Regions from separate parts of the Bradyrhizobium sp. LB11.1 genome, predicted to be linked through region 1. Evidence: predicted binding sites of a transcription regulator. Region 1 holds the regulator's gene; the other holds the start of a gene.
What was found. The regulator LexA, encoded in region 1, represses DNA repair genes until DNA is damaged. The targets are predictions, from matches to a motif close to TGTTCNNNNTGTGTTCNG.
Positions count from the first base shown of each region.

Region 2: the regulator LexA is predicted to act here: its motif matches at 2,622-2,639, upstream of ABIA96_RS02680 (DUF3072 domain-containing protein).

Region 1 covers NZ_JBEPTH010000005.1:323,775-328,333, forward strand. The annotation lists gene ABIA96_RS15815 (ComEC/Rec2 family competence protein) at 1-768, shown strand, start outside; gene ABIA96_RS15820 (hypothetical protein) at 779-1,213, opposite strand; gene ABIA96_RS15825 (hypothetical protein) at 1,408-1,611, opposite strand; gene lexA (transcriptional repressor LexA) at 1,798-2,499, opposite strand; gene ABIA96_RS15835 (molybdopterin molybdotransferase MoeA) at 2,676-3,887, opposite strand; gene ABIA96_RS15840 (hypothetical protein) at 4,174-4,353, opposite strand; gene ABIA96_RS15845 (HAD family hydrolase) at 4,512-4,559, opposite strand, start outside.
Region 2 covers NZ_JBEPTH010000001.1:590,139-594,697, forward strand. The annotation lists gene ABIA96_RS02640 (sensor histidine kinase) at 1-656, shown strand, start outside; gene ABIA96_RS02645 (hypothetical protein) at 653-904, opposite strand; gene ABIA96_RS02650 (hypothetical protein) at 1,017-1,274, shown strand; gene ABIA96_RS02655 (hypothetical protein) at 1,370-1,603, shown strand; partial or broken gene ABIA96_RS02660 (protease) at 1,754-1,822, opposite strand; gene ABIA96_RS02665 (hypothetical protein) at 1,871-2,071, opposite strand; gene ABIA96_RS02670 (hypothetical protein) at 2,107-2,316, opposite strand; gene ABIA96_RS02675 (hypothetical protein) at 2,351-2,560, opposite strand; gene ABIA96_RS02680 (DUF3072 domain-containing protein) at 2,675-2,869, shown strand; gene ABIA96_RS02685 (DUF6496 domain-containing protein) at 2,942-3,211, shown strand; gene ABIA96_RS02690 (hypothetical protein) at 3,224-3,586, opposite strand; gene ABIA96_RS02695 (Do family serine endopeptidase) at 3,884-4,559, opposite strand, start outside.

The sequences.
Region 1 (4,559 bases):
CTCGACGGCGTGTTTTGGTGGTTGATGGGGATCGGCATCGACTGGATGATCGTGGTCACCCGCTGGGTGGCGGCGTTGCCGGGTGCTATCGGCCACGTCGGCGCCTTCGGCACTGCGCCGCTGGTCGCGGCAAGCCTGGGGCTCATCCTGATGGGCCTGTTGCGCACGCCGCTACGCTGGGCCGGCGCATGCGTGCTGGTGGCGGCAACGATCTGGGGTCTGTCGGTCCGGCAGCCCGACATTCTCATTGCCGGCGACGGCCACGCCGTCGCGGTGCGGGGCAGGGACGGGCAGCTGCATCTGATCAGGACGAGCAAGGACAATTTCCTGCTCAAGGAGTGGCTCGCGGCGGACGCCGACCCGCGCGATGCGGGCAGCGCCTCGCTGAGCGAAGGCGTGTCGTGCGACGAGTCCGGCTGCGTGACGCCGCTCCCCGACGGCCGCATGATTGCGCTGGCACTGCGTATCGACGCGCTGGCAGATGATTGCAGCCGTGCTGCACTGGTCGTGACGGCCCGGCCGGCGCCGCCGGATTGCGCCGCGATGGTGGTGGATCGGCCGCGTCTGGTGAGCCAGGGCGCGCTCGCGCTGACACGGCGTGGCGGCGGCTTTGCGATCGCGGCGGTGAGAGCGAAGGGCACAAGCCGACCCTGGTCGCCGGCAGCTGCCGGCGATGGAGAGTCCGGACTGGCCCTCATGCCACGATCGGCGGCTCCGCGCTCCAAAGACGCAACGCCATCGGAGGCCGACCTTCAGGCCGAGGATTGAGATCCACGCTTCAAGCGATTGGCAGACGCGGCGGCGTCGGGCGACTGTCAGCGGTGATCTGCGGCTTGTGCCCGCGCTCGCCGAGCGGCTGGGTCACGGGCAGCTGCAGCACGGTCGCGCGCTGGCCTTCGACCAGCTGTGTCACCAGCACGTATTTGCCGTCGGGGAATTCGATCGCGTCGTGATGGCGATCCGGAATGTGCGGATCGACCTTGCCGAACTTGCCGACGCGGGAGCTGATGGTGCGCGTCCAGATCCAGCGATTGTCGTAGCGGACGTTGTCGGCGAAGGCGAGCTCCGTTCCCGGCAGCAGGCAGACCGCGACCGACATGTCGGCTTCGGAAGCGAAGCCGCGCGTCGAGGTGCCGCGGAACGTTGTCGCGACGATCGTCTCGCCGACTTCTGCGGGACGCGTCGCGACGGCATGCAGGCTGTAGTCACACATCGGGTGCTCCTCAATCAGGATAGCAACCCGCGCCTCTGTCTCGGAGGCGCAGGCCTCTATCAGAGTGGAAGCCTGCAAGCGTCTGCTTGGTTGTGGGCAAATCTGCGGCTCGGGTCCGCAGCTTGCCATCACATTTTCTTTTTCAAATGCAGGAGGAACAAAGCCTGCGCTTGCGCATTCTTCGAGGCTCTCCGTCAGCAGTCGGCCGGTGCCGACCAGCCTGAATATTGCCAGGTCGGCTGCGTCTGCTGTTCGGCGGCATTGCGGGCACCGCGGAATTGTTCGCACGTGGCCCGCGACGCCCTGCGGGCGTGATGCTTTGGCTGCGACGCGAAAGCTTGTGACGCTGATGCTGCGATCAGCGCCATTGTGACGGCGCCCAAAATGATCTTGCGCATGGTTGTCTCCTCGGTCTCGCAAAGCCCTGCGAAGCGATCGGTGCTTCGTTGCGGCGTGCCGAGGATGTCGCGCCGGAGAGGTGGCCGGATAATCTGTGCGAAACCAGAAAGACTATCCAGCCGGAGCGGACAATCGTCCGCTCGAATTGTTGACGCGCGGCCTGCCGCCGGCAGGGCGCAACCGCCTCAGTATTTGCGATAAAGCCCGATGAGCTTACCCTGGATCTTCACCCGGTTGGGTGGAAGGATGCGGACCTCGTAAGCTGAATTCGCCGGCTCGAGCGCGATAGAGGCGCCTCGGCGGCGGAAGCGCTTCAAGGTTGCCTCCTCGTCGTCGATCAGGGCGACCACGATATCGCCGGTGTCGCAGCTCTCGTTGCGCTGGATCAGCGCCATGTCGCCGTCAAGAATGCCGGCGTCCACCATCGAATCGCCGCGCACCTCGAGCGCGTAGTGCTCGCCCGAGCCCAGCATGTCCGGCGGGACGCTGATGGTGTGGCTCCGGGTCTGCAAGGCCTCGATCGGTGTACCGGCCGCGATCCGGCCCATCACGGGCACCGCGACGGGACGCTCGCCTTCGTCGGCGGGCAGGCTGGAGGTCGTTCGCACCTTGCCGAGATTGCCCTCGATCACGCTCGGCGTGAAGCCGCGGCGGCTGCCGGCGGCGGCCTGGAGCTCAGGCAGCTTGATCACTTCAATGGCGCGAGCGCGGTTGGGCAGGCGGCGGATGAAGCCGCGCTCCTCGAGCGCAGTGATCAGACGATGGATGCCTGACTTCGAGCGCAGATCGAGCGCATCTTTCATCTCGTCGAAGGAGGGCGGCACGCCGCTTTCCTTCAGCCGCTCGCTGATGAACCGCAGGAGCTCGTATTGTTTGCGCGTTAACATCTCGACCAAAATCCCCCGGTTGATGTCGTCCGATTCCGAGACGCTGAATTCAGCAATAAGCCGCTACATGCTCGAAACAAATCATGAACGGACACTATATGTTCGATACATGTTCCGCAACTGCTTAATTTACCGTGAACGCGCTTAAGTTCGCGGAGCGCACGCGAACACAGCGGTCAGACGGGCAGTCGCAGCACCTCGCAAGGCGTGCCGGCTTCGGCTTTCGGCGCGAACGGCGCGCGCACGAGAAGTGCCTGTGCCGCAGCGAGATTCGCAAGCAGCGAGGAGTCCTGGTGATTGACGGGATGCGCTACCAGCGTGCCGTCATCACGCACATCGAGGCGCGCGCGAAGATAGTCCTCGCGCTGGTCGTTGGCGCCGACGTCGCGGCCGAGCACCGCGTGTTCGCGGCGATGGTGAACGACCGAACGGCCCGACAGCGCGCGAATCAGCGGCACCAGGAACAGGAACCCACAAACGTAGGATGACACGGGATTGCCGGGCAGGCCGATCACCCGCATCGCCCCGAGCTGCCCATTCATCATCGGCTTGCCCGGCCGCATGGCGATCTTCCAGAACGCCATCGAGATGCCTTCGGCTCTTAGTGCCTGCTGCACCAGATCGTGGTCGCCGACCGACGCGCCACCCGTCGTGATCAGGACGTCGGCGCCGGTTTCGCGGGCGCGGCGAATGCCGGCGGTGGTCGCCGCAAGCGTGTCGGCGGCAACCCCGAGGTCGACGGTGTCGGCACCCTCGCTGCGGGCAAGCGCATGGAGGGCGTAGCCGTTGGAATAGACGATCTGGCCATGGCCCGGCGTGCTGCCCGGCATGACCAGCTCGTCGCCGGTGGCGAGGATCGCGACCTTCGGGCGGCGCCGAACGGCAAGGCTCGGATGGTTCATGCCGGCGGCCAGCGCGAGATCGCGCTCGGTGAGCCGGACGCCCTTGCGCAGGAGCACGTCACCCTCGGAGAAGTCGATGCCGGCGGGGCGGATGTGCCGCCCGGTGACGCCTGCCTCCTTGATCGTGATGCGGTTGCCGTCTGCGAGGGTGTCCTCCTGGATCACGACTGCGTCCGCGCCCTCGGGCACGACGCCACCGGTGAAGATCCGCACGGCTTCGCCGGCACCGACAGTTCCTGCAAACGGCCGGCCGGCCGCGACTTCGCCAATGACGATGAGCTGCGCGTCGACCTCGGCCGCATCCGCTGCGCGGACGGCATAGCCGTCCATCGCCGACATGGCCTGCGGCGGCTGCGTCCGCCGCGCCGCGACGTCGCGCGCGAGCACACGATGGAAAGCCGCGTCAAGCGCGACCATTTCCTCGGCCATGGGCGCTGCACCCGCAAGCACTGCTGCAAGCGCATCGGAAACGGGCATCAAGGCCACGGCGAACTCCCGCTACAAGTCGAAAGACTCGGTCGGCAAGTTTCTAGCCGAGCGGGAGGGCGGACGCAAAAGGGCTATACTGGCGCGGAGCGTGCGCTTCCGGGCTCGAATGGCCGATTATCCGCAATTTGCTTTGATGCCGAGATTGAAGTGGCGCTCCGCCATTCGGGCAATCAATCTCACGCCGCGGCATGATCCGGAAGGCGAAAGAGGCCGGCACGAGGATCGGGTTATGGCCAGGACGGAATACGAGAGCCACGGCGAGCGTCGATCTGTTTCCTGGCTTCTAGTCCGGACTGACATCGGGCGCCATAGGCCCCTGATCCCTGTCGGGCATCGGATCCGCCAGGGCCTTCAGGTCGGCGGCCTTGCTGATCAATTTTGCGGAGAGCTCAGAATCCGAGGTGGTTCTGGCGAATTTCATCAGCAGGGAGGCCTGCTTGGTGAGGTAGGTTTTGCCCAACACGTCGATACTTCCGATGTAGAATTCCCAACGGACTGATGAGTCCGGAAGCGGGCCATTCGTTCCCGGAACTTTGTATAAAATTGCACAGAACGGTTTGGTTCCCCGTTCCCCGATGAAATGGTTCCGGAAGCAGGTGGTTGGACTGCGCAACCGCCGGATTAAATTCCCAGCGCCTTCAGCGCTTTGCCGACGTCGTGGGGCGAGGT
Region 2 (4,559 bases), on a different contig from region 1:
AGCGCGCCGAGGAGCGGCAGAACCTGCTGGCGCGCGAGGTCGATCATCGCGCCAAGAATGCGCTGGCGCTGGCGCAGTCGATCGTGCGCCTCACCCGCGCCGACGAGGTCAAGGCTTACGTCAATGCCGTCGAGGGCCGCATCAACGCGCTGGCGCGCGTGCACACTATCCTGTCGCTGTCGAGCTGGCAGGGTGCCGAGCTCTCCAAGCTGATCGAGGAAGAGCTTGCGCCCTACTCGCTCGGAGGACAGATCGAGCTAGCAGGATCCGAGGTGCAATTGCTGCCGGCGACTGCTCAGACGCTGGCGCTGGCGTTGCACGAGCTCTTCACCAATTCGGCGAAGTACGGCGCGCTCTCGACCCGGTCGGGGCGGCTCGCGATCGGCTGGCAGGCCGAGAACGATCTCCTGACGCTGACCTGGGAGGAGACCGGAGGGCCGCAGGTGAGGACGCCGAAATCGCGCGGCTTCGGGACAAGAAGCCTGCTGGCCAGCGTCGAATCCCAGCTCGGCGGACAGGCGCAATTCGATTGGCGTTCGGAGGGCTTGTTATGCCGTCTCGAAATCCCCTTGATGCGCAAGAGCACGGCAACGTCGGCTGCGCAGGACAAGTTGGAGGCCGGCACCTCTCCCGAACTCCAGCGCGCGTCGGGTTAGCGCGACGCAGCCAGCTTAAGTCGTGGCATCTGCCGCGGCTCATCGGCAACGCGCCCTTCGAGCCAGGCTTCCGTTTGCGCGAGATCGCGCAAGGCTGTTGCGTAACGGCGGGCGGCTCTGCGCTCCACACCGTGCGGAAGCTCGCGCGCCTTGCGCAACATGTCGGCCGCCGCGTTGCGGTAGGCCAGCGAGCGATAGAGAAAGACCACCTTACCCATATCGAATGTTCCCGTGTTGATGGCATGCATCCTCGCAAGGTCGGCATGAACGTCGGATGAAGCGGGCGATGACAAATCCTTCATGCGTAATGGAACCCGCGATTACCGCGCGCGTTTCCATGCCAGATCGATAGGCAGTTCCATGCGCGCAAAGAAGTCGCCAAGCCTGATCTCTCCCACCGGCGTCATCAAATTGATGACGCATGCGATGATGGGCGCGGCCCTCGGTCTGGCCTTCACGCTTGCACTCATTCTGGCCAATCCTGCCGTTGCAGAATTGCTGAATCACAGCGGCCGTGCGGCCGCCCTCGTCTTTGTCGGCACGATGGTCGGGACGTTTGCCATCGGTGCCGCGCTCACGGGCGTCGTGTTCATCCTCAACGAGGACAAGGAATCTTGAAGCGCGCGTGAAATGCTTGCAACGCTTTGTTCGGAACTCCTGCCGCGAATGGCGGTTGGCTGCCTGCGTCAATTCAACTCAGGGAGTTCCCTCACATGAAGACGACCAAGCTCGCTCTCGCCGTGATGTTGGCAACCGGCCTCGCCGCCGCGCCCCTCGCAGCTGAGGCGAAATCGCACAAGAAGCACCACTCGTCTATGTCGCAGACCACGACGGGTGCGAACATGAAGAAGACCGTTGCTCCCGACGCGTCCGGCCAAGGCGGCTCCGGCCCTGGCAGCGATCAGGGCGGCAGCATGACCAAGCCCCAGAACGGAATGAGCAAGTAAGCACGGACTCGCGGCAAAAAAGCCCAGCGACGACGCGGGGCTTTTTGTTGCACGTTCGAAGACCTCTTCTGCGCTTGGTTCACGCCGCACTGGGTTCGGTGCGGCACCTTCCTTCGCGCCCGGTGATTACACCCTAATCGAGCACCACATGTAGGAAGTCATCTTGCGGCCCTTGGCGATGCCGGTCTCAATCAGCAACCAGTGCGCCTGGCAGACGGCAGGTCGATCGTTCTTGAAACAGCATTCTTGTCCGGGAGCCATATTCTCTCAGCGCCACATCGTCGGCGCGCTATTCAGCGCGTTCAGACCGACTCGCTTCAACTCGTCGACCGAGCAGCGCCCCGATCGAACAAGATCACTCAGTCGTGCGGCAACGCGCTCGCGCGTCGCGGTATCAGACGGAGCAATGTCGGCGCAGACTTCATCGAGAACCGCCCGCAGCAGGGCGGCCATTTCGGCATCCGGCATTGACGAGCTCCGGCATGTCGCGTTGCGCGACCGCTTTATCTGCGTCGGATGTCAGTGATGTTAAAGGCGGCCGCCGGCTGAGCTTTCTTCACGAGGTTGTCGAGCTGCGCCCGCTTGCGCGCGATCAGGAGTTGGGCCGCGGCATCGTCGAGGCCCTCACGCTGCAATTGCCGGATCGCAGAGCCCAATTCGAGGATCTCGGCGCGGAGTTTCAGAATCCGGTAGGCGTCCGGGTCTTCGTCCACCGCCTGCCTCCATCCACCACGTCTCTCGAACGCCTCAGCAGCGCGCCGGCCTGCTCTCGCTTTTCAGCGGACGAAGGCGCATCCGGTCGCGGATGTCGGGCAACACGTCGCCGCCGCCAGCCGCCTTCCATTCGCCGATCAGCAGGTTGATTTTCCGGCGCAGATCCATCTGCGCCCGGGCCCGTTCGGTGCAATCACGGTCGCGATTGACGAGATCGCGCACGGACGCCTCGACCTCGGCCATTTCCAGCCTCAAGGCGCTGATTTTACGTCGAATTTCATTAATTCTGTTATCCATGGCTTGTTAGAACAAAATAAGAACATATAGTCAAGCCATGAATTCCGAATGGGGAGCGACATGCAGGTTCAGAGGAAGTACGACGCCAAGGCTTTTCTCATGGAGCAGATGACCCGGTCGCAAGGGCTGAGGCTAAAGCGGCTAAGCGAAGAGGCCTACCAGCCGGCGCAATACGACCGAGGTCTGTCCTCTGCCGAAGCCGCGCACCGCATCCAGGTGCTCGAGGCAGAGATCGAGCTCGCCAACTCCTTCTAGAGAACGCGGCCGGCGCGCTTGGAACGTTGCGTCAGCAATACGGTTCTTTCCCTGGGCTAAGGGAGATTATCGATGGCACGCAAGGCAAAGAAGCGCCGCTACTCGCGTAGCTCCGGCAGTGATGTCGAGCGCGAGATGCGCCGTTACAAGAAGGGTACCGCTAAAAGCGGACCGGGCGGTCGCGGGGGACGCGTGAAGAGCCGCAAGCAGGCGATCGCCATCGGCCTGTCGGAGGCGCGCAAGAAGGGCAAGAAGGTGCCGAAGAAGGCGTCGAAGAAGAAGGCGTCCAAAAAGAAGACAACCAAGAAGAAGAACTCGAAACGCAAATCCGCCAAACGGTGACGCCGACCGGCGTCAGATCATGCTGCCGGGCATGAAGCAGCGAATCGAAACGCCGAACGCCGTCTTGACCGGCCAGACCATAGTGCGGCCGGCGCGGTTCGGCTCGGTGATTACGGCTTCGTCGGGGACCTCGACCCACTCTCCATCGAGACGGACCCGGTAGTGCCCGTTAAGTGAGTCCCAATCAGGATCGGCCACCGCAACGCCGTCGGCGTCCGAACAGCAAGGACCGAGATGGCTGCGCAGGCTGTCGAACCAGGGTTTCAGCGGCGAATCGGCGAAGCGGCCGTCATCGCGCCCCATTGCACTTCCGCCCGACAGCACGAGCGGCGCCGCGAGCAGCGCAAGCTTCAGCGAGAGCTTCAATCGATCCATGTCGGCACCGATCAAATGCGAACCACCGGCCGGTTCCACAAAGCGGCCGGACGTCCGAAGTTCCACTCCTGCATTTGCCTCGGCGTCGTCATGGCCGCCAAGGCACAACACGCGATTCCAAAGTCTGACGAGCGAACGCGGCTTTTTCGGACGAACCCGTCATCATTACTGCCGTTGACGAGAATGTTATCGGCGGCCTGTGGGTATCTCGAAAGGCGCGCGCGAAAAAGGCGGCCCGCAGGCCGCCTCTTGAATTTGCCGTCGAGGCCAAGTGAGAGGCCAAGAGATCACAAGAGATCAGGCGAGCGGCACCGCGACGAACCGGGTCGCCTCCGCGTTCTTCACCTGCAGCAGCACGCTGTTCTTGCCGGACGATTTGGCCTGCGCCAGCTCGGAGCGAACGTCGGCGATATTGGTGACAGGCTTGCCTCCCACATTGAGGATGACGTCGCCGGTCTGGATGCCGCGCTGCGCCGCCGGTCCCTGCGGATCGACCTCGGTGACCACGACTCCCTTCTGACCTGCGCCCTGGACGTCACCGGCCGGCGCCAGGCTGAGGCCGAGGCGCGGCGTGCCGGGGGCCTGCTGCGTCTTGCCGTCGTCGGCTTTTGCCTGCCGCTCGTTCGACAACTCGCCGAGCGCGAGCGTCACCGTTTTGGTGTCGCCCTTGTGGACGACATCGAGCTTCACGGACGTGCCCGGCGCCAGCGTGGCGATGGTGCGGGCGAGATCGCGGGAGTCCTTGATCTCGGTGCCGTTGACGGCGGTGATGACGTCGCCCGCCTCAATGCCGGCCTTCGCCGCTGGGCTGCCATCCTGCGGGTTGTCGACGATTGCACCGCGCGCCGCCTTCAGGCCGAGGCTGTCGGCGATCTCCGCAGTCACCGGCTGGACCTGCACACCGAGCCAGCCACGGGTGACCGCGCCCTTGTCCTTCAGCTGCGCGACCACGAGCTTGGCCGTCGAGGACGGA